Regions from separate parts of the Paenibacillus sp. FSL R5-0928 genome, predicted to be linked through region 2. Evidence: predicted binding sites of a transcription regulator. Region 2 holds the regulator's gene; each other region holds the start of a gene.

Region 1 (8,333 bases), 2.6 Mb from region 2:
GTGTCCACTTCCACGCGACTTTCTTCATCGAGCTGATCAATGTCACGAATGACTCCGATCTCCTCACTCTTGGAGTTACGAACTGAAATATACTCCGTGGTATATTGGAATGGAAATATACGAAAAAGAATTAATTCCTCATAGACCTGACCCTCCACTACTCCTTGAAACACGCCACCTTGACTGCGGCTAAAAGAGATTGCACCCGGTTCAAGAATGTTAATCTCATAGGGATCTTTAGGATTCAATTCCCCGTTAACAAGATTCGGATCACTCATGCATCTCAACCCCCTTAATCTGCGACATTTCCTTCTGTGCCTCAACTAGCTTGAAGTAAGCACCTTCTGCAGCAAGCAATTCCTCATGTGTACCCACTTCAATGATCTTACCGCGTTCAAGCACTACAAGCCGGTTCGCATTTCTTAGCGTGGATAATCGATGGGCAATCGCGAATGTCGTTCTGCCTTTTACCAGTCGCGAGATCGCTTCTTGAATTTGCCGCTCGGTCACTGTATCTACAGAAGCTGTTGCTTCATCTAGGATTAGAATTCGTGGATCGTGAATTATTGCTCGGGCAATAGACACTCGCTGCTTCTCTCCACCAGACAATTTATGTCCACGTTCCCCAACTCTTGTATCATAGCCATCCGGCAATTGAACGATAAAATCATGGGCGTTGGCGATTTTTGCAGCGCGCATGATTTCTAATTCCGTAGCGTCCGGTTTAGAATAGGCAATATTCTCAGCAATCGTTCCGTCGAATAGAAACGTCTCCTGCAGCACTACACCGATCTGACTACGCAGATCTGACTGGCTGATATTTCGGATGTCCACACCATCGATGGTAATGGTTCCCTCATCTGTGTCATAGAAGCGACAGATCATATTAATGAACGTCGACTTACCGGCACCTGAATGTCCGACCAGACCAATCATCTCGCCCGCACCCACTTTTAAATCCACGTTCTTGAGCACAGGATGATGTTTTTCGTATCCATAAGTAACCCGCTTAAACTCAACCTCACCATTTACGCGGCCGATGGCTGCTGGATTTACTGTATCAGGCACATCTGACGGAGTATCCATAATCTCAAAGACCCGATCTGCTGCTGAAATCGCATGGCTGGCCCAGTTGATCATTTGGCTCACCCACTGCAAAGGTCCGAGAAGCATCCCAAGGTAGGTCACCAAAGCAATTAGCGTACCGATGGATAATTGACCCTCCAGCACCGTTTTTCCGCCATAAAACCAAATTAATAACGTACCCACACCAGCAACCAACGCAAAAGCAGGAAACATCCCCTGCCATAAGCCTTCGATCCGAATATTATGCCGCACCAACTCCTTATTGGCGACCGTATAACGTGACATCTCTGTTGTTTCCTGGCCGAATGCTTTGACTACACGAATCCCCTGCAAAGAATCGCCAACCAAAGCGTTTAATCTAAAAATAGATCTCCACTGCTGGTACCAACGTCTGCCAATCATCGGCCATAACACGGTCGACAGCACCACCATAAGCGGCATAGGCAGCATAGCAAGCAGCGTTAGCTTCCAATCCATACTGAACATAATAGTGAAAATAGCGATTACCCGCAGCGATTCACCCGAGACCCAGATTACACCGTCAGTCATAAATTGCCGCATCGCCTCTGAATCATTATTCACCCGTCCAATAAATTGCGAAGATTGTCTTCGGTCGAAAAAAGATAAAGATAATTTCATCAAGGAATGATACACATCATGACGAAGATCACCCATGATTTTGGAACCAATCCATACCCCTATAAGTCCACGTACAGTCTGCATTAAAGTTATTACTAAGGACGTGGCTGCTAGCCCAATCACAATCCATAGAAGCGTCGAGCCCATATCCTTTTCTGTCAACACATTATCAACGATCATCTTCGTCAAAAATGGTGGAACAAGCTCTACCAATGTAGTAAAAATCAACATAATCGCCGCAGCGATCATTTGGATCTTATAAGGCTTAGCGTAACTCAACATCCGAAATAGAACCTTGCCGTTACTCTTGCACACCGGACAAGCTTGTGAATCTTCCGGCAGCGGATTGCGGCATTTTGGACAATTTCTTGGAAACTCTTTTTCAGAAGCGGTTGGCCGTTCCTCGCCTTTAGCTACAGCGCCAATTAATTTAGCAGCAAAACCAAATATAGAGGTAAGTGATGCTGTATAACGTATAAGTATAATCGGCCCCTCTTGGGTATCCACAAGCAACGAACCGCCGCCTACCCCGCCTACTACCCGGGCATCGGTAATATTCGAGACTAGAAGCTTTGAGACCAGTTTCCCGTCCGTCCCCCAAACGGAAACCTCCTTCTCAGTCAATACAAGCCACTGCTCACCGAATTGCCCATCTTTCATTAAATCAGATACAGAGTGAAATAAAGGTTGTTCTGCAAGCTGTATTTCTATAGACTTGGGAAGTTTATCAATAGATGTCATACATTTCTCCCCTTTCTTTACCCACCTATTTACTCACATATATTTACAGTGGTAAAGATGAAAAAATGATTATAATTGTTTTGTATGGTTACTTGAACAAATAAAAAGACACCTCTAAAGGTGTCTTTTTGTATTACTTCCTATGGTACTGGCTATACGTTTATTTCAAAGCTTTCCATACCCAGTTCTCTACTTCTGGCAAATCAATACCCTCTTCACGAATGAATTGGTGATGTTTCTTAACGATAGCATCCATTTCATCTGCGATCGCTTTATAGTCGTTAGCATTAGGCAAGCTCAGAACAGCTTCCTTCGCCAAGTCAAAGCGGTCCATTTGATTCAATACGCGCATATCGAATGGTGTTGTGATATCGCCATTCTCGCGGTATCCGTGTACGTGCAGGTTATGGTTATGGCGATCAAAGAACAAGTCTTTAATCAGACCTTCATATCCGTGGAAAGCGAAGATAACTGGTTTATCTTTTGTGAAAAATTGATCAAACTCTTCGTCAGATAAGCCACGCGGATCTAATTTTTGACTTCTCAGTTTCAACAAGTCTACCACGTTGATATATCTAATCTTAAGGTTCGGCAGTTTTTCATGCAGGATAGAGATTGCAGCCAAGCTTTCGATAGTTGGTTCTGTACCTGCAGAAGCAAAGACAACATCAGGCTCTCCACCTTGATCGGTGCTTGCCCAGTCAATAATCTTCAGTCCTTTATCCACCAGCTCTTGTGCTTCATCCGCACTGAACCATTGTGGACGAGGATGTTTGGAAGAAACGATCAAGTTAATTTTTTGACGGTCATTTAAGACGGTGTCAAAGACAGCCAGCAAGGAGTTCGCATCAGCCGGCAAATACTCACGGATAAATTCTGGTTTTTTATCAGCCAAGTGACCTAGCAAACCTGGATCTTGGTGAGTGTAACCATTGTGGTCTTGTTGGAATACAGTTGAAGTTGCTACCACATTCAATGATGGAATATCCGCACGCCAGCTTTGATCTGTTGCTTTACGCAGCCATTTGAAATGCTGAGTAATCATCGAATCCACGACACGCAAGAAAGCTTCATAGCTTGCAAAGAAACCATGGCGACCTGTCAATACGTAACCTTCAAGCAAACCTTCTGCCTGATGTTCAGACAATTGGGAATCGATAACACGGCCATAAGAAGCTAGGAATTCATCATTCGGCTCAATCACTTGATCCAACCATTGACGTTTCGTCACTTCAAAGACAGGTCCCAGACGGTTGGACATTGTTTCATCCGGTCCGAAAATTCTGAAATTGCGGTTCTCTTCGTTCAGAGAGATAACATCTTTCATGTATTTACCCAGAACGGCCATGTCTTGTGCTATTACTTCACCTGGTTTGGAATTATCAAGTGCGAACTTACGGAAATTGGGTAAGTTTAGATCTTTAATCTGGTTGCCAGCATTAGTAACTGGGTTCATTCCCATACGTCTGTCGCCAGTTGGCAGAATCTCAGCAAGTTCAGCGTTCAGACGACCATTGTCATCAAATAATTCTTCTGGTCTATAGCTGTTCATCCACTCCAATAACGCTGGAGCATGTTTCATATTCTTTTGATCCACTGGAATCGGCACCTGATGGGCACGGAACGAGTTCTCATTCGGAACACCATCCCATTGCTTTGGACCCGTCCAGCCCTTAGGAGAACGGAAGACCAACATTGGCCAAACCGGACGCGTAAGGTCATTGTTGTCACGTGCATTCTTTTGAATCGCTTCAATTCTTTCTACGATGGTATCAAGCACCTTAGCCATTTCTGGATGCATTAGATCAGGATTTTCGCCTTCAACGAAGAACGGTTCCCAACCCATACCTTTAAAGTATGCAGTAATTTCTTCTTTGGATTGACGAGACAGAATCGTTGGGTTACTGATTTTGAAACCATTTAAGTGCAAGATCGGCAGAACTGCACCATCAGTAACTGGATTGATGAACCGGTTGGAGAACCATGAAGCCGCTAATGGGCCAGTTTCAGCCTCTCCATCGCCAATAACAACAGCGGAGATTAAATCTGGATTATCCAGAATTGCACCTACACCGTGGGATAGAGAATAACCTAATTCGCCACCTTCGTGGATCGATCCAGGTGTTTCAGGGGCAGCATGGGAAGCAACTCCACCTGGGAAAGAGAATTGTTTGAACAATTTCTTCAGACCTGAGATATCTTGTGTAATTTCCGGATAAATTTCAGTATAGCTACCATCGAGATAGGAGTTCGAAACCATGACCTGACCGCCATGACCAGGACCCTCGATATAGAACATATTCAAATCATATTTAGTAATGACCCGATTCAAATGGGCATAAATAAAGTTCTGGCCGGGAATAGTTCCCCAGTGTCCAATTGGCTTAATCTTTACGTCTGCTTCTTTCAGCGGTTCTCTTAACAACGGATTATCTTTCAAATACAGTTGACCTACAGAGATGTAGTTAGTTGCGCGCCAGTATGCATCAAGCCTCTCTAAATAAGTTTTTGATGAGTAATCAACATCCATGGATAATACCATTTCTTCCACTCCCCAAAATTTTTTCTGTGTCTACATTGCCGTAATTTCTTCCACAAGTACATCATACCGCCGCCAAAAATTAATTCAACCTTTTCAACAAATGATACGGTCCAATTTTGTGAAAATATGAACATAGTATGAAAAACGGTGTCAATTGTCTGTAAAAATACGTCAATATTAATATATATGTAAAAATATGGGCTGAAGTTTGCGGGAGATATTTGCTGCTTTTCCTTCATCTATTTTGCGCAAAATAAAAAAAATAAGACCGAGAAAAATTCCCCAGTCTTACTTTTAATGAACGGACACAAAGGTATTAAATTTTAAGTATTTATAGTGGAAACGCATATGGGAGAATTCAAAGGGTGTGCCATTATCTAAAAAGAAAATCCCTTCCATAATGCTTACTGGCTCATTCGCCTGCAAATGCAGCAGCTCTTGATCCGTAGCCTCAGAGGGTTCTGCGGATATCGATAAAAAGGATTTGGTTACCGCCAGGTTCCGTGAATCCTCCAAATAATTAAAGATAGATCCTTCAATAATAGTCTGATTTAAGTTCTGCACGATTTTGATTGGGATATAACCCGTTTCAATCATAAAGGGTTCATCATCAAAAAGACGCAAGCGAACGATTTTGTATACAAAATCATGTGGTCCTAAAAACAGATCCCGTTGCAGTTCTTCCGTTGGTGGAATGACCTCGAATTTCAGAACTTTAATCTTTGGCTTCTTCCCATTCATTTGAAAATTGTCGGTGACACCTAAATTAGAGCCTTCGTAGTTAAAAATAGATTCATTTTTTATGTATAAAGGATTTATAAATGTCCCTGAGCCACGCTTTTTAAAAATAATTCCGGCATTTGCCATTTTAGTCAGAGCACTTTTAATAGAACTACGACTCACTTGATAAGTTTCACTAAGCGTTCGTTCATCCGGTAATTTCATATCGGGGAACTGCCCAGCAAAAATTTTCATTTTTAAGTCATCAATAATTTGTTTGTAGACAAACTGTGTCATGAAGTACTCCTTTTCAGGTCGATACAAGTTTTATTTCAATCTTTACTATAACATAATAACCAGACGTTTATAATCTATCCGGCCACCTTATTTACGACGGCGATTTGTCATGCGATTGTACATCACTAAACCGGCAATGACCATGCCCAGCGTTCCCATACTACTCGCTGCTTCAGCCTGCATACCAAACAAAATGCACAGGTTAGTGACCAAGCTTTTTGTAAGTACAGCAACAATAATTAACATCAACGGGCGCCAAATGTTGTATCTTCTCATCCAGGCAACACTCCTAATCCAATTTTCTCAAACTATCGATCGATTTCATCTATTATATCACAAGATGGTAACCGCATTCATTTCCTATAACCGTAAAGGAATCGAAGCCGACCTGCTATTTTTTATTAATTCTATATCTTAAAATGGTTTTCAACTTTTCGTGTTCTACTTTTCTAGCATCCGACAGATAAATTTCTCTATGAACAAGCGTTTTTAGCACATAATTGTTTTCATCTATAAACATTTTTAATTGTTGGAATGATTCAGGTTCACTATCATATGAACCAATATGCAAGATTTGCACCGATAAGCCATCTTCTAATTCATCAAAATATGCCTCTTTCAATAGGGGGTGAGGTTTCTTTTTATTTACTATCTCAAAAGCTCTTTCTACCGTCTCTCTTGTTACAAAATCCGGTTGTCTTATCATTATTGTATATAGTAATTCATCTTTTATTAAATCCTTGTGATTTCTACCTTCCTCTGTCAAATCCCATAATCCTTCGAGTGGATATACCGTATAATCAAAATAACCCTCCGGAGTAAATCCATTTTTAGGCATCATTTTCACCGCATAGGCCAGAGAGTATAGAACCCCGACTCTTTCTGAAAAATCCTCATGATTAGGATCACCTTTACCTTTTATACAGATGAATTTCTGTTTCCCAACTTCTAATAATTGCGGCTTAGCTTTGGGTTGATATAACTCCTTTTCATGCTTTCTATATTCATGTTTTGGCATTTTGCTTCCCCCTATCTTTTTCTGTATTCTAGCATAGCGAACATGACGTCTATGCGTCATATTCGGTTTCAATTCCTCCGCTCCTCCTATCCGTCAATTACGCCTTTATTCGACTTTTGGTCTGGACTTATCCTTTTTCACGGATTATAATAACGAATGCACACCAAAAGACGAACATTAAGGCGGAAATCATGAGAAAATATATGCAAATATTCCTAGGCACTTCATTTTCTAGCCTATCCCCAAAAGAAATTCAAATTTTAAAGGACCATCTCTTCTGTATCAACACGGATGGGATGATAGAAATGATTGTTGCACCGAAGCACCCCGACTATCAACCCTTGCTTGATGCTTATCAAGGTCAGGACAATTTTCATGTATTAGCTGAAGGCCAGTATTTTTTGCCCGGCTTTATCGACCTGCATGTTCACGCGCCACAATGGGCTCAATCTGGAACTGCATTAGATATTCCACTCTATGATTGGCTAAATACTTATACCTTCCCACTGGAGTCTAAATTCTCGGACCTGGCTTTTGCAAAAAAAGTCTACGATGACGTGGTTGGCACTTTGCTCGCAAACGGAACAACTACAGCACTTTATTTTGCAACGGTGCATAAAGAGGCCAGTTTATTATTGGCTAAAATATGTGCGGAAAAAGGGCAACGTGGACTCGTTGGAAAAGTGGTTATGGACGATCCGCAGGGAAATCCTGAGAATTACCGCGACTCCGACACCCATACCGCACTAGTGGATACGGAAGAATTTATACTAGCTGTACAAGAACTCGCTAAATCTACTAAACAAGGCGTATATCCGGTAGTGACACCAAGGTTCATTCCAAGCTGCACTAATGAGGCTTTACAAGGCTTGGGAGAACTAGCCGCTAAATATGATACGTATGTTCAATCGCACTGTAGTGAAAGTGATTGGGCGCACGGTTATGTGCAAGAACGGTTCCAGAAGAACGATGCTTTTGCCTTGCATGATTTTGGTCTGCTCAGTGATAAATCTGTAATGGCACATTGTAATTTTTTAGATGAAGATGATGTGAATTTGTTTGCAGAGACAGGAACAGCAATTGCTCATTGTCCGATATCCAACGCGTATTTTGCCAATAGTGTTATTCCGATCGCTGACTTCCATGCCAAAGGCGTGGAGATTGGTTTAGGCTCTGATATTTCCGGAGGTTTTTCACCTAGTCTCTTCGATAACATTAGACAAGCCGTAATGTCTTCAAGAATGCTGGAGGATGGTGTGAATCCTTCCCTGTCTGCACCAAATCGCGGAG
Region 2 (8,333 bases):
CATTGTAGAACTTGCAAGTTCAGTCAAGCTAAGTGTTGACGTATTGCTGGCAAGAATAATGTGGTTTGGACATACTTGATCCAGTTGATTTAATATTTTTTTCTTTTCTTCTAAATCCTCAACGATTGTTTCGATAACCATGTCACAAGAGCTCAGCTCTGCGAAATGTGTCACTTTTTGAATGCGGCTAAGAATCAGCTTCTTCTCAGCTTGAGTGATCGCCCATTTCTCCAGTTGCTTATCTAGACTTGTCTCGATCATTTCGTAGGAGTAGTCCAGTTTCTCAGGGGTTTTCTCCACCAGCAATACATCCAGGCCCTTGGCTGCCAGCATTTCGGCAATCCCTTGTCCCATTGTGCCACCGCCGATGACACCAATTTTCTTGAAATTCATAAAAAAGTCTCCATCCTTTCAGGTATCTATACTTTTGTATTGTACCTTGTCTGTCGCAAAAATTTATAAAGCCCGACATATAATGATATCTTAGCATGCCTGAAAAGTAAAAAAAAATAACCAGCATAAATATTTATGCTGGTAAACGCACGCTGTCACGAAATTGACATCGAAATTGCTCTCCAGAGAGCAATTCTTCCTTCATTAAAATGTCAAGGGAGTAATCAAATACATTTCGTTGCTTTTCAAGGTGGTCGTGAGTACGCACCATCAATTCATCCAATATTTTACTGTTTTCCTTCATAAGCTCTTCAGTGGTAACCATTTCCAGCTTGGCGATACCCAACGAAGTTAATCCGGATTTCATCATGGTTTCGACAATATTCAGGGCTTGATCAAAATCGCCACGCGAACCAGTGCTTCGTCCGCCATAATACATTTCTTCTGCAGCCGCTCCACCAAGTGCGATCATAATCTGATCTTCGAGATAATCTTTGGTGTACAAATACTGCTCTTGCTGAGGATTGTGACGTACATAACCAAGGGCTTGCCCCCGCGGAGTCAGCGTAACCTGACTAACACTTCCCGGACGAAGCAGCTCTGCCATAATGGCATGTCCCAATTCGTGGATTGCCACCCGTTTTTTCTCTTCGTGGTTAGTTTCTCTGTCCGTTTTTTCCCCCATCATAACCTTGTCAATCGCCATCGACAGATGCCGCTGCTCAACCTCTGTCAATTCCTCACGCATCATATAAATTGCTGCCTCATTCATAACACTTTCGAGCTGAGCACCGGAAAAACCATAGGCTTCTTCGGAAATTTTGTCGAGGTTCACATTTGCATGAAGCGGCTTATTTTTGGCATGCAATTCGAGAATCGATTTGCGGCCTTTTTTATCAGGCATGTCCACTTGAATATGACGGTCAAACCGGCCAGGACGCAGCAATGCTGAATCAAGCATTTCTTTACGGTTAGTGGCTGCTACCAGCAGAATGCGCGGCGTTTCGTTGTTATAGATCCCGTCCATCTCGGTCAACAGCTGATTCAAGGTCTGATCATATTCTCGCTGCTGTCCGCCTTCACGCTTACCGCCAATTACGTCAATTTCATCTATGAAAATAATAGCGCTTTGCTTGTTTTCCTTAAGGGCGCGGGTACGGGCATCCTTAAACAAATCGCGGATACGGCCGGCACCGACACCTACGTACATTTCTACAAACTCACTGCCTGATGCTGCCACAAATACAGAGTTCGTATAATGTGCTGCTGCTCTAGCCATAAGGGTCTTACCTGTTCCTGGAGGGCCTGTAAGCAGAATCCCTTTCAAAGGCCGAATCCCGAATTTGCTGATTTCCTCATGCCGGATCAGAAAATCCAACGCTTCACGAAGCTCCTGCTTTGCATTGTCTTGCCCGCCAATTTCTTCAAAAGTAAGCTTTGAAGGTCCATCCTTCTTGCGTTTCTTCCCGGCACCTGCATTCACCGCAAGTCCGCCTCTTAAATGAGCAATGATAAGTAAAGCCGTGAGCATCCCAGCAGCAATAACGATCGGGAATATATTAATGCCTAGAAAAGCCATAAAAATAAACAAGACAGGAACAAATCCGATTAGAATTTCTTTAAGGTATTTAGGCATTATTCCATACCCCCAATGTCGCAGGTTTGCGCGGCAAAATAATAAATTTGCTTTCTTTTCCATTACTCAAGCTTACATAGACATTATTGTCGTCAATTTCTGTTGAGGCTATCACATTTTTATATTGCGGATATTGCGCTTTGAGTCCATCAAGTTCTGTGGGTATAAGTGTATATTTACGGCTCTCCATGGCTTCAGCTACAGAGAACATCGCTTTATCCCAGTATTCATCCAGCAGTTCACTGGAGTTCTGTTCTACATCAAGTTTCAGTGTACGTCCATCAATCATCGATTTTCCTTCTTTAGAGACGTACTGAACCAGTTCACGTAATTTCGTGCCTGGCTGGAGATCAAGTTTCAAAGTGACCTCATTGCGGTTAATACTGATATGAGAATCATTGACGCCCTCATATTGAGATACAATCTTCTGAAGTGGTTCCTGCATTGCAAACTGACGATACAAAAAGAAGCCACCAAACAATAGAGTAGCCGACAGTAGAGACGTTATCAGCACAGGTACAAGACGTAATTTCAAGAAACGTCCTCCTCTCAAAGATGACAAAATATAAAGCTCAGTATAATAATTTATAGCTACTTGAGAGCTCATCAGAGAGACTGAAGTCTCTTATTGCTGTTCTAATTACAAGTAGTAGTATATCACAGGTGTATATACTAATTTCAAAATAAATGTGAATATATTTAAAATTTAATTTTTTAAATATTTCCATCAATACCAAATATATTCCTCGTTTTCGACAAAATCGGCCTTGATTTTTAATCAATCGGCCTATTTTTGTATGTGAATTTAAGAGAATATTCGGTGATAACCACCCATTCAGTATATCACTTAGTATATCACTTTTGTACATCAAATAAATGTAAACAAGCGAACTTATAATAAGTTCGCTTGTTTACATTGCCACCCTTAATTTCCTTATGTTCGGCTTAACTTTTAGGTAAACTGTAACCTTCACCCATTCGGGACCCATCCGAAAACCGATAAAATTGATAATAATACCGACCGCTCTGTTTATAAAAAAGCTGCCAAGCATACTCTCCGTTATATACTCCCGGCAGCAAGCGTTCAATCGTTATGTCCGGAAGATCAGCTTTGATAATGCCGCGTATTTGGGCTTCTGAGGTTCCTTTACTTAGTTCCTCAGCAAACACTGCGTCGTCGCCTTCAGCATATTTTCCATCTACCGTAAAGCGGACCCAGACCATAAGAGCAGTCCCGGCTTCATTTTTTCCTGTTAAAACCCAGTACACTGCATTTTCATCCCAAACCGATTTTTGTGCTTTGGTTACCTCTGTTAGACCCGCTCTGGTTTTGGCAACATCCTTGGCGATATCCCGCTCGTTCCATTGATCTTTCATAATATAGGCATAGAACTGGATAAGTCCAAACCCCAGGAGCAGAATCAGAACTGACCCCAGGAGGATCCATTTTTTCCTTTTCTTCAAGGTACAGCTCCCTTTCTAGTAATATATCTTTTTTGATTATATAACACACCCGCGTGTTTATCCAAAATTTCATAATTTTCTAGCTTTCCCAGCCTTTAAAATGTACAAAAGGCCGCAACTTTTGCTAAAAGCAAAAAGTCGCAGCCTATTATTTATTCGTTATTATCCAGACTTAACGCTTCAATAAACCTTCGAAGGCTTCTTGCGCTTTACGCCGGATAGCTTCCTCATCCAGGGTTAAGCATTGTCCATGCTTGATGACCTGTTTACCATTCACCCACACATGCTCAACATCCTTAGCGCTAGCAGAGTAAACTGCATGAGACAACAGATCTGTGTGTGGCAGCAAATGCGGCTGATCTATATCAATTGCAATGAAATCAGCTTTCATCCCAACAGCAAGTCTACCTACATTATTTAAAAAGATGGACTGGGCGCCATATTCTGTAGCCATACGTAGAGCTTCTGGAGCTGGAACAGCCGTTGGATCACCGCTGACACCCTTATGAATGAGAGCTGCAAGCCGCATCTCTTCAAACATATCCAAGTTATTGTTGCTTGCCGCGCCATCCGTGCCAAGAGACACCTTCACACCAGCTTTTAGAAGATCAGTAACCCGAGCCACTCCGCTAGCCAGCTTCAAATTACTGCCCGGATTATGAGAGACACCCACATTATGGCGAGCCAAGATCTCAATCTCTTCATCATTTAAATGAACACCATGTGCAACTATCGAGGGACGTGTGAACATTCCAAGCTTCTCTAAGTGAGCTACAGGACGCAACCCGTAATCCGCCACATTTTGTTCCACTTCACGTTTCGTTTCGGACATATGCGTATGCATCGGTAAATCCAGATCATGCGCTGCCTGCACGAACTTAACCAGGAAGTCCGGAGGGCAAGTATAAGGGGCGTGCGGCGAGATCATAGTAGTAATTCTACCGTCCGCCTTTCCATGCCAGTTACGGGCAAAAGAAATCGCTTCCGCAAGCTTGTGATTCTGTACATCCTCTGGACATAACCCGATCACACCACGCATCAATACGGAACGGATACCTGATAACTCAGCTACCTCAGCTACTCGGTCCATATGATCATACATATCGAGGAAGGTCGTAGTTCCACCCTTCAGCATTTCCAATACAGATAAGGAGGTTCCCCAGTATACATCATCACCGGTGAACTTTTCCTCCATCGGCCACATTTTCTCCTGAAGCCACACTTGTAGCGCTAAATCATCTCCATATCCACGCAGCAAAGACATCGCCGCATGACCATGTGTGTTTACAAGTCCAGGCATGAACAGCAGACGACTGCCATCAACCACTTGCACTCCAGCTTCCATCTGAGGCTCTTCTTTTCCTATGTAAGTGATTAAATCATCTTCAATAGTCATATATCCACTCAGAACCGGCTCATCCGTTCCCGGAGTCAGAAAATACCCGCCCTTAATTATCGTTTTATTGCTGTTCATGTTCGCTTTCTTCCTTTCCATCCCGCAAGTAATAAGCAAGACTTTGCAGATCAGTTGTAAAATCAGCTGCATGCACCCGGATATTCGGTGGTGTCTTCAGAATCACAGGGGCAAAGTTCAAAATCGCTTCAATCCCAGAAGAAATGAGAATATCTGCTACATTTTGAGCTTCTGAATCAGGTACGGTAATAATGGCAATGCGAATACCTTGCTCACGAATCGTGCTGCCTAGTTCATCCATTGGTTGCACAGTAAGGGAGTTGATCTTACGTCCAACCTTAGGAGCGTACGAATCAAATATAGCGGTGATTTTCATTGTATCTTTAAGATATGCATTGTAATTAGACAAGGCATGTCCGAGATTACCTGCCCCTACTAAAGCTACATTAAGCTGTTGATCCAGCTTCAGAATATGACGGATTTTCTCAATAAGATACGTTACATCATAGCCGATACCTTTTCTGCCGAAGTCACCAAAATACGCTAAATCCTTACGAATCTGTGCGGGATTAAGATCCAGCTTTTGTCCAAGTTCCTGAGAGGAAACTGTTAATATTTCGCGATTCTGGAGATCATTCAAAAAACGCAAATACACAGGTAGTCTGCGAACAACGGCTTCTGATATTTTATCCGATTTCATATTTTTCCTCCTAAAAATAGTAATGTTCTTGTGAAAATCCATATTCAAACGTATACCTCTCCTTATTAAGGGCGGTACTGTAACTTACCGCCCTTAAGGATAAGGAGGAGCTAAACTGAAGACGAGCATTTTAAGAAGCGCCGCCATCCTCTAGCCATTCCGCTATGCGGGGGACCATTTGATCAGTCAGCATATGCTCCATTTTGGGACCAGGCAATGAATAAAGGAAATACTTCCCGTAATGAGATTCAATAACCCTTGTATCATAAACAATAACTATTCCGCGATCCTGCGCCGTGCGAACCAGTCTTCCGAATCCCTGCTTAAAACGAATAACCGCTTGAGGAACAGACAATTTCATGAACGGATTCTTCTTCTGAGCCTGCAATAACTCCGACTTCGCTTCCGCCAACGGGTGATTCGGCGGTTGAAACGGAAGTCTCACGATGGCCAGGCAAGTCAGTGCTTCACCTGGAATATCTACACCTTCCCAGAAGCTGCTCGTCCCCAGCAGAACGGATGCTGCACTGTCCTGAAAGCGGCGGATCAGCTTGCTCCGGCTGCCACCTTCCACGCCTTGACCAAGCACCGTAATCTCTTGTGAGGCCAAAGCCTCTTTAAGCGGATCATATACCTGACGCAGCATTTTATAAGAAGTAAACAGAACCAGCATCCGCCCACGTGTTGTTTTGGCAGCTTCTGCTAACGACTGTACGAGTGTATCGACAAATCGAGCATCGCCCACACTGCCCTTCACACTAGGAAAATCACGCGGTATAACTAGCAGCGCCTGCTCGCGATACTTAAAGGGAGAAGGAAGGAGTGAAGTCATTAGACGTCCCTCTTCCGCAGCTTCGTTAAGTCCGAGATTATCAATCATAAACTGAAAAGATTTATCTACAGACAGCGTCGCCGAGGTAAGCACGATGCTTTTTTTCTTATCGAAGAACAACTCTTTAAGCTGGCTGCTAACATCCACAGGGACGGCATACATCTGCAGTGATTTGCTGCGGTAATTTCCATTTGCCTCCAGCCAATATACTACATTATCGTCATTCAGCCCCATAAAGAATCTTACTTGCTCACGTATGGAAGCCAAATCCTTAAATAAACCGCTAATATCAGTAACAAGACTGTCTGCTGAGGATTGGCTTTCCTGGTCACGCATCTCATTAAGCATTTTATCACCCTTACGGATGATGTCGCTTAACGTCAGATTCATAGTGTTCTCAAGCGCAACTAATTCATCCCAATCCTTCGGCTTACGGGCGGGAAGCAAACGCATAACCAGTTGTCCCGCTTCCCCTGCTGCTGCATCACTGCGTTCCGGCAAAAGGCTGAACAGCTTGTCGCTGAGTGCATCCCAGGTTTCTTTGACAGTAAGCAGATCCGGGTAGATCCGATCGATGACTCCGCTCCATTCTGAAGCCTCTTCACTGCCTGACGACTGTAAGATCTGGCGCAGAGCAGGAAGCTGTCCGTTTCGGCTATCTTTATACAGTCGCGATAACGTGTGTGCCACAGTGAAATGCTTCATATGCATGCCAAGATGTTTACCAGCCACATCTTCTAAATGATGTGCTTCATCAATTACAAGATGCTCGTAAGCTGGAAGCAGCTGGTGCCCAGCTTTAACATCTGCGAATAGCTTGGAGTGGTTCGTAATGACCACGTCAGCAATCCCAGCTTCATGCTTGGCCCTATGATAATAGCATTTGCGGAACCAAGGACAGGAACGTCCCAGACAGGAATCGGTATCGCTTGCCACCGTCTCCCAGAAATCACCGCCCCGGCCGCTTAAATTCAGCTCTTCATCATCCCCTGATTCACTTTGAGTGAGCCATACGATCATCTGAGCTGCAGTAAGCGCATCTTCCCTTGGGCTTATAAAGTCCTTTTTATTAATTTTATGCTCAAACTTACGCAGACACAAATAATGTCCTCTTCCCTTAAAAATAGCAGCTTTAAACGGAAAAGGAACTACCTGCGTTAACAAAGGGATATCCCGCTCGCGCAATTGGTCCTGCAGATTAATGGTATGAGTGCTGACCATGACTTTTTCATTGGTGCGAACGCTTTGATAAATGGCAGGCAACAAATAACCGAGCGATTTACCGGTTCCTGTGCCCGCTTCGATCAGTAGGTGTTTGTCTTCGGCAAGTGCCGTCATCACCTCATTGATCATAATATCCTGAGCTTCCCGGCTTTCATACTGCGGTAATGTGTCTTTAAGTCGTTTGGTTACTTCGTCCATATAATCAGTAAAAGATAAATTCGCTAGCGGATTCTCTACATGCTCATCTCTAGGTGGCGCTAACTCCGTCCAGTCTCCTACTGCAAGCGCTAATTGACGATAGAAAGTCAGATCACCTTCGGGCTGTAGCGTCTCCGCTTCCCGCTCTCGCAGCAGACCATCAAAGTACCAGCCCAGATCACTATCCTCTTCGGTAAACAGCTCACAGAGTCTCTGGATCGTAAGCAGCGGCAGCTCGTAGAGCTCCTCCAGACATTTCAACAGCACTAAAGCAGTCGCAAGTGCATCACTATCTGCCTGATGCGGACGATCATGTGTCACTCCAAAATGAGCACTGACAGAGCCTAGCTGATAAGATGTGAGCGAAGGAAAGCAAATTTTCAGAAAATCAATCGTATCCAAAATCCGCCCTTGAAATGGCAAATAACCACAACGATCTAAAGCATTTTGTAAAAAATGGAAGTCGAAAGCG
Region 3 (8,333 bases), 3.2 Mb from region 2:
TTATAGGTGTCAATCAGCCTTCGGCGCTTGAAGGTTATGACAGTTTTTTCAGAATGGCCCATGTGCTTGGTCTCGATGAGGATACAGGCTCCAAGGTAGCTCATGGAAGATGGACATTTGAGGCTAGAGATGAGCAAGGTTTAGTGCCTGAAGGAGCCAGTATAACACCTAAAAATAACATTTATCTTACGGATGGCTCGGCAGCGGTATTGTGTGAAAAGAGTGGGATGATAACATTGTCTGCCCATGCCTTTGGTAAAGGAAATGGGATCTACCTGCCTTCTTTCACCTTAAGCTTTGAAAATACAAGATTGCTGTTAAATGTGATTCGTTATGCCGGGAATGAGTTAAAGGACACAAAGTATATTACGGATAATTTATATACAGAGTGTGCGTATTATCCAGAAAGTAAAATACTCGTCGTGATTAACAATAGCGACCAGCTTCAAAAAACTACGATTGATACAGAATATGGACAACAAACGTTGGAAATAGATCCGTTTGATACTATTATCCGAACTATTGGCGATTAATTACATTAAAAAAGCTCAAGCCAGCGGCTAACTTGCCGATGCTTGAGCTTTTTGCTGTGAGGCCTATAGTATCTATTATCTACTTATTTTGCTTTTATGAATTCAGCAGATTTGATCCCAGCTTGACGGCCGAAAATAATGATTTCTGCAACAGAGTTGCCGCCGATCCGGTTTTGTCCGTGTAAGCCGCCTGTAACTTCACCTGCCGCAAACAGACCAGGAATAGCTTCACCATCTTTATTCAGAACTTCTGTGTTCGTATTGATCTTCACGCCACCCATGGTGTAGTGAATCCCAGGAGCAATTTTAATAGCGTAGAAAGGACCAGTGGACAGGTCATTGTCCATTCCTGTAGTTCTGCCAAATTCGGCATCCTTTTTATTCTTAACGGCGCTGTTCCAAGTATCAAGCGTTGTTGCCAGCTTATCCTCTGGAACACCGATTTCTTTGGCCAAAGCTTCGATGGAATCCGCCTGAATCACGAAACCCATTTTGTCATATTGTTCAATAGCCTTCACACGGGATTTAACACCGGAATCAAAGACCAGCGTAGCTGCTTTTTCAGGTAGTGTATTGATGGAAGCTGTTACTTTATCACGGGTATCCAATTCGTTGGTGAAGCGTGTGCCTTCACTGGAAACAAGGATAGCGCCTTCCCCACGAACAGCTTCGCCAATGAGGTAGGATTTTTCTTGCTGCACAGTCGGGTGAACTTGGATTTGATCCATATCGACGGTTGTGCCGCCGAGTTTCTCAATCATCTTGATGCCGTCTCCGGTACTGCCGATTTGGTTAGTAGTAACGTAGCCTTCCAAGTCAGGTCTTACTTCGGAGATCAAATCCATATTGGCACCGAACCCGCCAGTGGTTACAACGACAGCATCTGCCGTAATTGTTTTTTCCTCTGTTTGGTTAAAAAGGACTTTGACGCCATTTACTTTGCCATCTTTTTCAGTGATTTCTTTGACATCAGCATTCACAAAAAGTGGGATTTCTTTCTCTTGTACGTTTTTCACTAAACCTTTGACAAGGTATTGACCCACAGCAGAGCCATCTTCAGGACGGTGTGTACGTTTTTCGTTCATGCCGCCTGTAATGGTGATATTGTTCAAGCGGATTCCGATGGAATCCAGCCAATCGATCGCACTCGCGGAATTATCAACGAAGAAACGAAGCATTTCTTTGTCGTTAGTGTCATGGCCACCTTTTAATGACTCTTCATAAAATAAATCATTGCTGTCTTCAATGTTTTGTTCTTTTTGAAATTTCGTTTCAGAAGCGTTCATTCCCGAAGAGGATTTGGTTGTGTTCCCGCCGGCAACCGGCATTTTTTCCAAAATAACAGGGTTCATGCCTTTCTCTTTGGCCTCAAGCGCTGCGGACATTCCCGCACCACCCGCACCGACAATGATGATATCATATTTATCTTTTAATTGATCGAATGGTGTGTAGCTTGCTTCAGATGCCCCGGAGACGGCTTCAACTTCTTTTTTCTCGTTGTTATTACTCTTGCTCTCGTTCACCTTGTCGTTTCCATTACCGCAACCTGCGGTAACGAGCATGACAGAGAGGACGAGACTCAGAGCACCAGCTGCTTTCTTTTTCATTGTTAACCCTCCACTTTTATATTTCTCTATTAAGATGTACTTAAGATGTACCAAAAGAACCCGACAAAAAAGAAAGGAAGTATCAGAGGGAGTTGGAAGTGGAGAAGCGCGCGCGTCGCTGTTATTCTCCTAACTTCAAATCTTCTACGGTTACGTCCACAGTTTCCATCGTTATTCTCTTTAGTTCATCTTCTTATTAAGTATACCATCAATCATGACTATTAGTGAAAGTTTTCACAAATTATACAAGTCGTCTATTCTAACATAGGGTAACGAAATATTGAGCAGATTAGGCGCGATATAGGCCATAAACCTTGTAATTAGAAGATTTTGGCGTAAGATTTTCTTACTGTAGGAGCGGAACTGTCACGGATTAGTAAAGTGGTTTTTGTTCTTCTGGATTTTTAAATGGTAAAATGAGAGTATTGCCTACTAGTCAATCCGGAAAGACTAACATGAGACATAGAAACAAATTCTAATTAATAGGTGAGAATATGGAATTTAATAATGTAATAAAAGAAAAGGTAAAAGAAGATAACTATAAAGTGTTTGCTTTACTAAGCCGCTATTTGAATAATACCCCCGACTTTATTAACAAAGAAGAAATTGAAGAAATCGTAAACTGTGGTGTATCTTATGAATACGCTTTTGGTTTAATGCTGGCTGCTGCTTTTGGGATGGATACGGTTGATAATGTTGATGATAAGGAATTGTTTAACCAATATTTTAGCAATATGCTTCATAAGCTTGATGCAAATGAATATTATGACAATCCATATTATAAAAATATCAAGATTCCTACTATAAAGATTAATAATAGTGAATTAAAATATGAAAAATATAAACCTTTTGAAGGTTTTGTTTGCAATGATATCATCCGGACAGAAGAGGGAAGACAAATTCCTCAGGTTGGTTTTTTTCAAAATGAATTCATGTTCCCGGCCGTCTTGGAGAATGATAGAATCTGGATGACCATCACGCCAAATGAAATAGAAACAATGAAAGAAGCTGTAGATAAAGCGTTTGGGAATGTTCTTACGTTTGGGCTTGGGCTTGGCTATTATGCTTATATGGTTTCTGAAAAAGATAATGTTGAAAGCATAACGGTTGTTGAAAAAAATCAAGATGTCATTGATCTATTTAATAAATATGTACTGCCCCAATTCAGTAATGCTCACAAGATCAGGCTTATCCAAGCAGATGCTTTCGAATATGCAGAACAACATATGTCTAAGGAAAAATATGATTTTGTATTTACGGATTTATGGCATGATGTTTCTGATGGAATGGACATGTATTTAAAAATGAAAAAGTTTGAAAAGAAAAGCCCGGATACTGTATTTATGTACTGGATAGAACAATCTATTTTATGTTATTTGTAATTTTGGGTTGCGTAAATCCGTAGTAGCTGACTCCGAAAGGAAGAACCATTTTTGAAAACTCCTATATCTCTCATAAATTGGCTAGAGCACAACGAAATCATGAACGACTTATTAAATCAGGAAGACAGCTTAACTGCGCATACAATGGATCAAGGATTTGAAGCTGAGGTCATAAGGATTAATTCTGATCAAGAGAGCTATGTACTGAAAACATGGAATAAGGAATCCAGACCGGATGTCCAGTTTCAATATCGTTTATTGGATGTTCTATCCGAACGAGGAGTAGCCGTCTCTAAACCAGTGGGCTGGGGAATCAATCCGGAGGGATATAAGGTGTTGTTAACAGGTTTTGACGGAACCCCTATTCATAAAATGAATACCAGGAAAATGAAGGAACTCGCAAGCCTATTAGCAAAAATACATAAAATTCGCGTTGAAGAGATTGGAAATATACAACTGCCAAAATACAATTTCATCGGCTACTTTTTCCCTGAAGCCAAAGAACAATCTGATATTTTTAATGTATTGACTACTCTTGTTGAGCAAACTCCAATGAAGCAAGATTGTATCATTCATGGGGATTTTCATATCGGAAATATAGTGGAGGATAAAGAGCGATATACCATAATCGATTGGACGAACGGCCAGTTGGGAGACTCTAGATATGATTTTGCCTGGTCACTTATTCTGCTGAAAATATATATCTCCGTGCGTTATGCTGATGTGTTCCGAACTGCTTATCTATTGGAAAATGATATGGATCAGGAAGAACTTGAGATCTTTGAAGCTTGGGCATGTCTACGGTGGGTTTTGCTGAATAGAAGAGGTAGCACACCGAAAGGGCCTAATACAACGAAGAGAGTGAAAAGTTTAATCGCTGATAATCGGTTTTTAAAAAAGATGGATAGTAAATTCTTCTGATGTACGCAAGGATGGATGGATTTTCTGGGAGATTGGGTATATAATATAACCCGATTCCCAAGGCAATAGCCGCTTTTAAGGGCGGTAGGCTTCAGCAAATAGGACACGACAGATAGACCGCATACCTTTGTGAGTGGGCGGTCTATTTGCGTACCCCTCTTTCTAAATCTCTTCCTTGCGAATTCCCAAACATCCGATTTTCATTGGATTTTCAGTTTGGGTGTTTATAATGCTTTTTATGAATCGGGGCAGCGGATTGTAAAGGGCTTTCGATTGCGTAAAGGAGGTTTTCCATGATAAGAGGAATTCAAAAAACATTGTATCTCATACTTGCATTCTTTATCGGTCTTTTTATCGCGTCCTCTTTTTTTATTAGGGCGAAATATAATTATTTCGTATATGGGGATACGCCAATTTTGGAGAGACAACAGCTGGGTCTTTTTATTCTAGTGATCGCAGTGGTGCTGGCATTAAGCGTTATTTTGTATAAAATGTGCCTGAAGCTTAATAAGTACAGTTGGAAAATAGTCATTCCAGCCACACTGCTATTTTCTTTTGCAATCCAGATGGTGATTATCTTTCTGTTTCCACGCTTGCCGACGGATGATTCGCAGACAGTGCTTTCATTGGCACTCGACATGCTGTACAGGAATGATTATTCGTCGTTTGACACGAGCGGCTATCTGCATATGTTCCCGTTTAATTTTTCGATTGTTTTATATTTAAAGACGTTGTTGTTGATCTTTCCGGATAATTATCTGGTAATCAAAATATTTAATATTCTGTTTACACTGTTAACCTCATTAATGATTTACATGCTGTATAAAGAGCTTAATTATAAGTCCAAGGATAAGGATTATGGCATCCTCGTGTTTGCCGCAACCTATATCCCTTCATTGTTTATGAGTAATTTTATCTATAACGATGTGATCGCTACCGCTTTCCTGACAAGTGCTTTATATTTTGCCATAAGATTTATCAAAAGAAGGTCCATTAAGGATATTCTCTTCGCAGCTCTCTTACTGGCAATAGGCAACTATTTCCGCAGTATCGGTGTTATTTTTCTGATTACCGTGGTGGCGGGTCTTTTATTTAACATACGTTCTATCGGGGTGAAAAAGGTTTTTAGCGCTTTGTTTATCACGGTCATATTGTTTAATGTTCCCGGCTGGACGCAAAATGCTGTGCTGCAGGCGACGAATGTTGTAGATGAACCGATGAACGAAAATTCCGCACCTGTCTACATGTGGCTGAATATGGGGATCAATCTGGAGACGTTTGGGTTCTGGGACAACCGGGAGAGCTACGCTATCTATCAGCAGGATGCAAATTATAATAAGGCAGAAAGTACGGAGTTATTTAAAGAGGAAATCCGTAATAAACTCTCCGAGGCGGGCCTAAGTGACTTAGTGAAGATGTATTATAAAAAAATCGTTTGGACTTGGACGGAAGGAACCTACCAGATGGAACGATATGGGCTCGGAAACGACGGATCATCCAGTAACGGGGGAAGAATGGGCTTTGTCATGGACCGTTATAGCTACACTAATGCTGCTACGGATTTGTTTAAGGCAGACTCCAATTATAGAAGCGGAATGTTGTGGCTGCTGTATGTCCTGAATTTTCTGATGTATGTATTTATACTCGTTCGCTTAATTGGTGGAATAAGAGCCAAAAGATTTGAAGAGACCTCTTTGATTCTTGTGGTGCTGGGCTTTATCGGATTCTATCTTTTATGGGAGATCAAGTCCCGGTATATTTACCCGGTGTATCCGCTGTTGATCGTATTATCCTACATGGGTTTTAAGGACGTATACGATTATATGTTAAAAAGATATTTTCCACGTTAACTATGTTCGCTCGGAAAGAGGGGATTCAAAGATGCGGATCAAGCGATATTTCGCTTTGCTCATAGCAGTGCTAAGTTGTTCCATGGTGCTCGTCTCCTGCGATGCTATTACCGCACAGAAGATAACGAGTACTGACTCCGGGTCAAGAGCGAACGGGGGACAGGGCTTCACCGGCGGGCGGGGGAAAGATGGGGGCGGATCTCCCGGCATGAATGGTGGGACAAGGAGAAACGGCAACCCAGGTACAGATGGCGGTGGCGCACAAGGTGGCCGGCAGTGAACAAATTTCATGAACTTGCCCCAAGCCTACGAAGATTAAGTGTGATAGGATAAGGTTACATTTAAATTCCCCGCGGGGGTAAGAAAAGGGAGCACCATGAGAATCATTATATCGCCTGCCAAGAAGATGAAGATGGATACAGATTTCTTGGATTGCCGCCAGATGCCGCAATTCATAAGCGAGTCGCAGACTCTTCTGGCCTTATTACAAAAGTTGAATTATGAAGAAGCCAAATCGTTATGGAAATGCAATGATGCCATCGCCACGCTGAATGTGGAACGGATTCGGGATATGGATGTAACACGGAATCTTACACCGGCTATCTTTTCTTATGAGGGAATCCAGTACCAGTACATGGCACCCGGGGTACTTCAAATGGAGGAGCTGGAATATCTTCAGCAGCATTTACGGATATTGTCCGGATTCTATGGAATCGTCCGGCCATTTGACGGCGTTGTTCCCTACAGGCTGGAGATGCAGGCTAAGCTTAGCGGACCTGGTTTCAAGTCTATCTACGAGTTCTGGAACAGGAAGCTGGCAGATCAGCTATTTTCGGAGACTGACATCATTCTGAATCTGGCCTCTAAGGAATACAGCAAGTGCATCTCCCCTTATATTGGCGGGAACGTTCGCATGGTTAGTTGTATATTCGGGCAGGAGATCGGTGGTAAGGTAGTGGAGAGAGCGACCCTGGTCAAGATGGCCAGAGGTGAAATGGTACGCTTCATGGCTGAGCGGCAAATCAGCTGTGTGGAGGATATCAAAGGCTTCGACGGATTTGATTTCAGCTTTGCTGATGAGCTGTCGGATGAGAGTACGTATGTGTTTATTCAGAAAAAGAATGACTAGAGCAAGCAGTACATGAAGGTAATTCTGAAGGAGGTTGAATAACCGGCTTCAGGGTTACCTTTATTTTTTGGTCAACGAAACCAGATGCTGAATTCCAGTTTTTTTAAAGGGGATAGATTAGGGTATAGAGAATAAAGTTCGGGTGGAATAAGAACAGGTTAACGAGGAGGACTTATGATTTTCAAAAGAGATCCATTGGATAAACAGAGCTTACTTAAAGAATTGGATTCGCTAGGCTATTCCGACAGAATCAAAAAAGTAGCAATCTTAGGCCGTGATCATCTCGGATCTGTCCAGTACTCGCAATTACTAGCCTCTTTGCTGGAGGATGGCGTTTATGAAGCGCGACTTGCCTTAATCGGCGCCATTGCAACACAAGATGCTGCTATTATTCTATCAGCACTGCGGCATCCCAAGGCAAGTATCAGAAATACGGCTGCGGGTCTTTTGGCAAAGGTGGCTTCGGATGCTGATATTGAACGTGAGCTCCCCCATTTATCCCATGATTGCCGCCGCAAGCTGCTGCATAGTATTTCACAGATTAACCGTCAGGAATTAGCGGAACGCTTATTGCCTGTAGTGTATGCCCGGTGGGGAGCAGAGGAAGCCGCGATTATATTGCAGGCCTGTTATTCGGCAACGGTAAGTAAATGGCTAGCTGATATCGGGTATGCCATAAAAGACTGGAAGAAATTATCCAGCCGGCATCTTGACGTAGTGGCGGAATACTTTGCAACAACACTGGAAAGCACACCACTCAGGGAAAAAGGCTATGTCTGGTGGAGATTCTCATCAGCTCTGGAGATCCTATGCAATCTGAAGGCAGATTTGGTGCTGGAGTGTGCGCTGAATCATGGACCCATGGACATCATACATCCTGCTTTAAAAGAACAGCTTGGCACGCTTGTACG
Region 4 (8,333 bases), 2.0 Mb from region 2:
ACCCAACTCATACCCAACGCATACCAAACTCATGCCTAGCCCACCACACACACTCCGATCTTTGGGGTGTTTTTTTTGTGGTTAGACTTGTGGTGGATTAATGGCGATTATGGTATTATGAAATTAGTGAATGCATTGATTTAAGTTACTAAATTCAAATACGGAGGTGCGAGGGATTGGGTGATCATAAATTCGAAGGCGTACACAAGAGGAGCAATTTTAGCGAAATTAAAGATAAAGTCACTAGCGATAGCGCAAGTAACAACGAGGATAAAGTTAAAGTAGGTGTAGCTACTAAAGATGGGCAGTTGGGGTTTCTTTTTACAAGGGGAGGTCTTCGGGAGGGTGCGGGTAGAAAAAGCACTGGTGTAACTAAAAAGGTATCTTTGACGTTATCTGAGGACGTTTGGCAGGAGATAGAGCAGGCTTGTGCGGATCAGAACGCATCTCGCTCTCAAGTATTTCGGAACATTATTGAGGCGCATTTTGTAAAGGAATCTAAGGAGAGTTAGGTGAAGTCTTTGCTAATCCATGTATCAAAAGATTCTCTTAGTACCGCATTACAGGCAGCATTAAAAGCCATATCCGCGAATAGTTCCTCACGTGTTCTTTCAGGAATACTTATTCAGGCGCAAACTCAGGGTCTGATATTAACAGCCAGCAATATAAGAATGACCATTGAATATAAGCTCCCTGTGAAGATGGATTCGATGGTTGTGCACAACACAGGTGAGATCGTAGTTCCCGCGCGTTATTTTTATGAGATCATTCGTAAGCTTGATCCTGGACTAATTAGGCTGGAAATCGAAGAGGCATTGATTCTAAACATTCAATCAGGGAACACTCAATTTCGTTTATGTGGAATGGATGCGGCAGAGTTTCCAAGAATCCAATACATAGATCATCCAAACATTCAAAAGATAAGCATGAAGAACACTCTCCTGAAGCAAATATTTAAAAGAGTGGTTTTTGCGGTCTCTTCATCGGAAACCAGACCTGTGCTCACAGGAGTTTTGCTTCAAATAGATAAGCGAAATATTCGTGTAGTCGCCACTGATGGCATCCGCTTCGCCCAGCATATTGTTGAAAGCATAGAAGATTACGGTGCAATTCCTTTAGATGTTGTAATCCCGGGCAGCAGCCTGGAGGATCTTTTAAAAATATTAAGCGATGATGCAGACAGCAGCACCGATTTAGAAATAGGCCCCAAGCAGATCAGATTTATTTCTAATGGATTGAGGGTTCAGTCTGCCCTTCTAGAAGGAACTTATCCCTCTGTCAATAATTTAATCCCAAAAGCGTATCTCTCCGAAGTGATTGTTAAGACAGACCGTTTGTTACATGTGGTTGAACGTATTTCTATATTGGCTGGTGAGAGTGTTATGCTCAGCGTACTTCCTTCTAACACGCTAAGTTTAGTGTCCAAGACTGCAGAAATTGGGGATGTAAAAGAAGAGATTCCTTTGGAGCATCTAGAGGGTGATCATTTTCGAGTAGCCTTTAACGGAAAATATTTCAGGGACATCCTTCGGGCGATTGATAGTGAGACGCTTAGAATCAGGTTCGCGGGAAAAGAAAGACCGCTGGTGATCCTGCCTGTAGACGCATCTTCGTCCACACTTTTTTTAATTACTCCTGTGAGGACGCATGATTGAGGATATGTTAATTGCAGTATTTGAGTACATTTGAGCGAATAGCTGCAACTGAGTCTGATAGTGTGGCAAAACGAGCGAAATTATAGAAATAAGAGCAACTGAGTCCGAAATAGCCCAAACCCACTTCAGCATCACAGCTTTCCCAGACGGGAATGAGGTATATTTGATCTGGGAGGGGATGGAATGCATAATGCAAAGACGGCCATATTTTATTTCTCAGGTACTGGCAATACGGAGATTATTGCTAAGCAATTTGCTGAAAGGCTAAGAAGTAAAGGGCAAGACGTAGATTTGTTTAGAGTGGAAGATATTATTAAAGGCACTCGTTCTGTAGAATATGAAGCCTATGATCTTATAGGTATTGGTCATCCGGTTCTAGGCTTTGGCGCTTCCGGTTTTGTTGAACATTTTGCAGATCAGCTGCCTGAATGTAATGGAACCCCGGCATTTGTATTCAAAACGGCATCCTCTCCACACTATATCAATAACGGTGCTTCGAATACGGTTCTTCGTTCTTTGCGTGGGAAGGGATATATCCCTTTTCACAATTCCATTTTGGCGATGCCATGTAATTTTTATATCAAATATGATGACAGGTTGAATAAGCAGTTGTACCAAGCCGCACAGCGTAAGGTGGAATTGTTTGCAGAGGAAATCGTAAACCGAACACCACGAAATCTGCCGATTCACCCTGTGTTGGAGCGGGTTCTGAGAACAGTATATTATTGTGAGGAACACCAAGGGGGAAAATACTTCGCCAAAGGATTGAGTACAACGGACGCTTGCACACTATGTTTAAAATGTGTCAGCAACTGTCCAACATCCAATATTAGTAGCGGCGTAGAAGGAATTGTTTTCAGTCAAAATTGTTTATTATGTATGCGTTGTGTTTATTCTTGTCCTCAGAAGGCAATCCAAGCGACAAGACTGAAGGCTAGCGTAGTAGATCCCTATACTGGAGGTCCGAATCTTCATAAACTAATGAAGGATTCTGCGAATGATGGACGGTTTGTTACTCCCAAATCCAAGGGCTACTATAAGCATTTTATTAAGTATTTGGAGGAATGACATATGAATCTGTTTCGGATGGGATCTAAGCCACTGGGGATTGAGCGGATCAGCACATTTTTGGAGGATAATTATGTGAGTATCGGCTACCCCGGAATAGGGGATCTGGAGAATCTAAGCATAGAGGAACTTCATGATCGATTAATCGGTACTTACCAATATAGTGAGCCGGAGCTTATGCAACATCTGCAAGCCCTTCAGCTATTTGTACATACGATGCAAGATGGAGATTATGTGCTGGTGGCCGATGGAGATTGGGTACATCTCGGAGACCTCGGAGATTATTTTTACAACGAGTTAAATGATAATGTTGACGAGGGTACATGCCATCGGCGTGGTGTAACGTGGTTGAAAAGTCTGCCGATTTCTGAACTAAACACAGGCCTGCGGGAGTTATTTAACCAAAGTGCACCGGTTGTACAATATAAGGGTCCAAAACCAAGTGCTCGCTTGGATCTGTGGATTACAGGTGTTTCTGCTAATGAACAAGAAGTGAATAGTCCGCTGCAATTGGATGAGGAGATGCTCTCTAAGGCGCTTAATATTTTGAAAGAAGCTTTGATTTGTGATGACTCCGAACGACGGGAACGAGCAGCGATTGCCATTTTACAATATGCGAAGTAAAACTTCTTCTATATAACGAGCGCATGGTCGACTATCTTCATGATGAGTTTCAATTAAAAAACGTTCCACCCGCTACTTGCCTCGGATGGAACGTTTTGCTGTATCTATAATCAGATGAACTCAACGAATTCGTTGACTGGCTTACGGTAGCCGCGGGGTCTGATTTTATGTTTTTTGTCTTTGCCGATCGTGATCAGCATAACAGGTACCATATGATCCGGCAGATTCAAGGTGGATTGGATAACATCAGCATCGAAGCCGATCATCGGGCAGGTATCCCAGCCTTTATCTTTGGCGATCAGCATAAAGTGCATGGCCGAGAGAGAGGCATTACGTATTGCTTCATCTCTTTGAAAAGCATCCTTATCAATGTAAGCATTGTTAATCATCTCTATTTGCTCATCATATTCCTCTTGTGACATCGCTCCTAAAGCTTTAAGCCCGCCATAGATTTCTGGAGCCTGCTGATAAGCATGCTTATCTCCTAGCACTACAATAACTGCTGAAGCAGTATGGATTTTATATTGGCCGTAAGCCGCTTCGCGAATTTCTTCTTTTAAGCTCTCGTTAGATATCACTTTGTAATTTGTATGCTGTAGATTATAGGCCGATGGTGCCAATCTGGCGTAAGAGAACATTTCCTCTAATTCATTTTGAGGGATGGTGACCCCTTCCACAAAATTCATAGCGGATCTGCGGGACTGAATCAAGTCTGTAAAAGCGCTCATAAGTATTCCTCCGTTGTGTATGTATTCGGTTGTAAAATATAAACACCTGATATTTGTAAATTTACTAACTAAATGTTACTAACTCAAAATAACACAGCCTATAAAATTCGTCAATGATAAAATTTATTGAAGTTAATCTTGAATACCCTGTTGTAAAAAAATAGGACATAAATTAGGATATTAGGATATGTAAAAACACGGTGAATGAAAGGTGGATAAATTGATTAATAGTAGAGAACGATTGATGATAGATTTGCAAAGAATCGAAGAGAATGACTACGAGCTTAGAAGTGGAGAGGACATAAAGGATTATGTGAAGTTGATGCTTGAGCATTTAGGAGTTCCCGAGCCTATGCTGCGTGATGAATTGATTTATTCCACATTCTACAAATGGATTAATGAGAAACATTGGTTTAATGATGCGGAGCTTCGTGAACTGCTGTGGATACTCCTTGACGAGCAGCATCTGTTTTATCACATTGGGAACAAAGAAGATCAGACGGTGTATACAAGAACATTTTCTGTATTGGTTGTTGCTCTTATTCTCCAGCGGCATAGGGAAAAGGCTATATTGGATAGCTCTGAATTTACAAAGGTGAAGCAGGGTTTAATTCATTATTATAAGGAAGAACGGGATTTAAGAGGTTATATGGAAAAAGAAGGCTGGGCACACGCAGCAGCCCATGGCGCAGACGCCTTGGATGAGCTGGTTTTATGCTCGGAGAGTGATGCCGAGGTGCGGGAAGAGGTTCTGACAGTTGTTCAAAAGATGCTTTATAACGATCAATACATATTCAGGGAGGAAGAAGATGAACGGATTGCTACTATTATAGTTACAATCATCGATCATCATTTACTTCCACAGCAGTCTATAACCGATTGGATTCTCAACTTGGCGCAATGTGGCAGTTGGCCTAGAAGCCACAGCCAGTATGTTACTCGAATAAATACAAAGAACTTCCTGCGTTCTCTTTATTTCAGGTTACTTCTAACAGAGAAGAATATGGACATTGTGGATGTTTTGTTGAAAACTGAGAAGAATTTGAATGAATTTGTACATTAATTCACTCAAACGGTTTTAATTAACACTGGTAATTTAAATAATTTATTATAATGTAATAAAAATCACAAAATTTTATGGAAATTCAAAAACTTTGTGACATTTATAACTTGATAAGTGCTATAATAGAAATATGGCGTTAAAAGTTCTTATGTTTTTCATTACTATTAAGCAGCAAAGCTTATTGCAGAGGAGATTTGGATATGTCAGAATCAATCACTCAAACACAACCTGAACAAGAATCACCAAAAGTAGCTGTTAGCAAGGAACAAATGGATGTTCTAGAGCAGCTCTTGAAACCAGAAGTTCAGGAATCATTAACAGTCTTGGTGGAACAGCTGCCAAAATTAACTGAGCTTGTTGGCGTGCTTACAAAGTCCTATGACTTTGTGCAAACTGTCGCAGCGGATGATGTCTTGAAAAGTGATACGGTAAGTGCAATTAAAGAACTTGCTGAACCTGTAGTGCATTCCGCGAAGAATATGGCAGCTACAGTGATCGAAGCAAAAGATCGTGCGAATGAAAGTAACGAAGTTATTGGTCTTTTTGGTCTTATGAAGTTGTTGAAAGATCCACAAGCACAAAAGCTTTTCCGTTTCGTAAATGCATACCTTCAAGTTGCTGGAGAACGCAGTAAGCAGAAATAATCATTTTCATATCTTATTCGTAAGGGACGGAGGAAACATCATGTCTAAACATATTGTCATTCTAGGAGCAGGTTATGGTGGTCTACTAAGCGCCTTAACCGTACGCAAGTATCTCAAAAAAGATGAAGCTAAAATTACTGTAGTTAATCAGTATCCTACCCACCAAATCATCACAGAATTGCATCGTCTTGCAGCAGGTAGTGTTGCAGAGGGTGCTGTTGCTATGCCTCTAACTAAGCTTTTCGCAGGTAAAGATATTGACCTGAAAATCGCGAAGGTTAATTCATTTTCTGTGGAGAACAAACAAATTGTTCTTTCTGATGGTGTGACACTAACTTATGACGCGCTTGTTGTAGGTCTTGGCAGCACTACAGCTTATTTTGGCATTCCAGGGCTTGAACAATACAGTATGGTATTGAAATCAGCTGCAGATGCTAACAAAATTCATCAACATATTGAGGATCGTATTCGTGAATATGCGAAATCGAAAAATGAAGCAGATGCAAACATCCTAATCGGTGGCGGCGGCTTAACAGGTGTTGAGCTTGTTGGTGAAATCGCGGATGTATTGCCTACACTTACTAAAAAATATGGCGTTGATCCTAAAGAAATTAAGCTTATGCTCGTTGAAGCAGGTCCTAAAATCCTTCCAGTATTGCCAGATGCATTGATCGAACGTGCTGTAGCAAGCTTGGAAAAACGTGGTGTTCAATTCTTGACAGGTCTTCCTGTTACGAATGTAGAAGGCAATGCGATTGACTTGAAAGACGGTCAAAAAATTATTGCTAACACGTTTGTATGGACTGGTGGCGTACAAGGAAATCCACTCATCGGCGAATCCGGTCTTGAAGTTAACCGCGGTCGTGCAACGGTGAATGAGTTCTTGCAATCCACTTCTCACAAAGATGTATTCGTTGCTGGTGACAGCGCGGTGGTCTTTGCAGAAGATGGACGTCCATACCCTCCAACTGCTCAAATCGCTTGGCAAATGGGTGAATTGATCGGATACAATCTGTATGCCTTCTTGAAAAATAAATCGTTTGAAAGCTTTAGCCCAATCAACTCTGGTACGCTTGCTAGCTTAGGCCGTAAAGACGGTGTAGCCATCGTTGGTGCAAGTTCTACTCCGTTAAAAGGCTTGCCTGCAACTCTGATGAAGGAAGCAAGTAATATTCGTTACTTGTCCCACATTAAAGGATTGTTCAGCCTAGCTTACTAATATAGTTTAACCCTAAACCCTGCTCGAATCTGAGCGGGGTTTTTGTTATTGTTTTTTTAGTGAAATGTTTGCATTATTGATGTTTCGTAGTAGGCTGTATTCATTGTATTTGATATAATAGATTGGGTTATATTAACAGAGGTAGTTAGAGGAGGATTTCATTTATGATATTCCAACAAAACGATGTCATTCTGTTTCAAGGTGACAGCATAACAGACTGGGGACGTAATCATGAAGACGCTTCATCGCTTGGAGTGGGTTATGCAATGATGGTCGCCGCTCGTCTGGGGTATTTATACCAAGAGAAGAATCTTACTTTTATTAACCGTGGCATTGGTGGCAACCGTATTGTTGATTTACAGGGGCGTTGGGATAAGGATTGCCTGGATTTGAAGCCGACTTGGGTGTCCATTTATATTGGAATTAACGACACTTGGCGCCGTTTTGATTCTGGTGAAGAAACCACTCCCGAGCAGTTTGAAGCTTCATATCGGGACCTGATTAAACGCACTCAGAAATCTTTGGATGCTAAATTAGTTCTTATAGAGCCTTTTGTTTTGCCTGTACCGGAAGATCGTAGAACTTGGCGTCAGGATCTTGATCCTAAAATTCATATTGTCCGCGAGCTGGCACGTGAATATGGGGCGCCGCTGGTTCCGCTAGATGGACTTTTTGCAGCGGCCTCCGTAAAAGCAAAACCGGCTTACTGGGCATATGATGGAGTACATCCTACTCCTGCAGGTCATGCACTTATTGCGGATGCTTGGCTCAAAACGATGGGAGCAATCTAATCAATTGTCATTATAAGACTAGAACCACGCTTTAATAAGCAGGTTGTAGTCTTTTTTTAATCGCGTGTTAGTAAAGTCGTTTTTATATATTTATAGACACTGTTATAATTGGAATATGCTTATGTATTGGAGGCGATTCGCATTAGGCGGTTAATATGGATAGCACCTTTGTTATTGGTCGTAGTGTTAAGCGGATGTAAAAGTGATTTGGGCTTCATCAATGCCAGATGGATCGAAGGCGTGTCGTTGACACCCGTGGCAACTAGTGATCAGAAACAAGCGGATCGTCCTTTGCACTCAGAGAGCTTAACGCTAAAGGATTCTGTTTTGATCAAGACGCTAGCGGAGGCTATGAACAAGAGTAAGAAATTTTCTGATGATCTGGATTGGGGTCCGGAATTTGAAATGAAGCTTGTTTATGGGGACGGCTATTCGGAAGACTATTACATAGCGCTTGGAGATCAACTTGGACATGAAGGGATGTTTACTACAGCGGAGAACAGCAGTCAGGGCTACACGATTCCTGTAAAAAACTCTGACC

Evidence for each region. Region 2 encodes Rex, which represses fermentation and respiration genes when NADH is low (regulators of the CRP and FNR family bind a similar motif). Its sites were predicted from a motif close to TTGTGAAATATTTCACAA; they were not measured.
Region 1: MKZ16_RS01100 (phosphoketolase family protein) is a predicted target of Rex. The motif match lies at 5,125-5,142, and genes of this name have one in related genera.
Region 3: MKZ16_RS03760 (flavocytochrome c) is a predicted target of Rex. The motif match lies at 2,363-2,380, and genes of this name have one in related genera.
Region 4: MKZ16_RS12595 (DUF1641 domain-containing protein) is a predicted target of Rex. The motif match lies at 5,189-5,206, and genes of this name have one in related genera.

The regions. Positions count from the first base shown of each region.
Region 1 covers NZ_CP150225.1:223,518-231,850, reverse strand. The annotation lists gene MKZ16_RS01110 (DUF1854 domain-containing protein) at 1-278, opposite strand, end outside; gene MKZ16_RS01105 (ABC transporter ATP-binding protein) at 271-2,466, opposite strand; gene MKZ16_RS01100 (phosphoketolase family protein) at 2,627-5,008, opposite strand; gene MKZ16_RS01095 (GntR family transcriptional regulator) at 5,303-6,025, opposite strand; gene MKZ16_RS01090 (hypothetical protein) at 6,113-6,301, opposite strand; gene MKZ16_RS01085 (GyrI-like domain-containing protein) at 6,417-7,115, opposite strand; gene guaD (guanine deaminase) at 7,235-8,333, shown strand, end outside.
Region 2 covers NZ_CP150225.1:4,812,164-4,820,496, forward strand. The annotation lists gene MKZ16_RS21725 (3-hydroxyacyl-CoA dehydrogenase NAD-binding domain-containing protein) at 1-393, opposite strand, end outside; gene MKZ16_RS21730 (AAA family ATPase) at 527-2,029, opposite strand; gene MKZ16_RS21735 (hypothetical protein) at 2,022-2,564, opposite strand; gene MKZ16_RS21740 (DUF5590 domain-containing protein) at 2,975-3,493, opposite strand; gene MKZ16_RS21745 (amidohydrolase) at 3,666-4,967, opposite strand; gene MKZ16_RS21750 (redox-sensing transcriptional repressor Rex) at 4,954-5,607, opposite strand; gene dinG (ATP-dependent DNA helicase DinG) at 5,738-8,333, opposite strand, start outside.
Region 3 covers NZ_CP150225.1:858,972-867,304, forward strand. The annotation lists gene gnpA (1,3-beta-galactosyl-N-acetylhexosamine phosphorylase) at 1-533, shown strand, start outside; gene MKZ16_RS03760 (flavocytochrome c) at 617-2,140, opposite strand; gene MKZ16_RS03765 (hypothetical protein) at 2,635-3,522, shown strand; gene MKZ16_RS03770 (aminoglycoside phosphotransferase family protein) at 3,622-4,443, shown strand; gene MKZ16_RS03775 (glycosyltransferase family 39 protein) at 4,737-6,293, shown strand; gene MKZ16_RS03780 (hypothetical protein) at 6,325-6,573, shown strand; gene yaaA (peroxide stress protein YaaA) at 6,670-7,422, shown strand; gene MKZ16_RS03790 (HEAT repeat domain-containing protein) at 7,597-8,333, shown strand, end outside.
Region 4 covers NZ_CP150225.1:2,838,618-2,846,950, forward strand. The annotation lists gene MKZ16_RS12565 (hypothetical protein) at 177-512, shown strand; gene dnaN (DNA polymerase III subunit beta) at 513-1,655, shown strand; gene MKZ16_RS12575 (EFR1 family ferrodoxin) at 1,839-2,723, shown strand; gene MKZ16_RS12580 (hypothetical protein) at 2,727-3,347, shown strand; gene MKZ16_RS12585 (nitroreductase family protein) at 3,458-4,075, opposite strand; gene MKZ16_RS12590 (DUF2785 domain-containing protein) at 4,296-5,138, shown strand; gene MKZ16_RS12595 (DUF1641 domain-containing protein) at 5,339-5,782, shown strand; gene MKZ16_RS12600 (NAD(P)/FAD-dependent oxidoreductase) at 5,823-7,001, shown strand; gene MKZ16_RS12605 (SGNH/GDSL hydrolase family protein) at 7,166-7,792, shown strand; gene MKZ16_RS12610 (hypothetical protein) at 7,961-8,333, shown strand, end outside.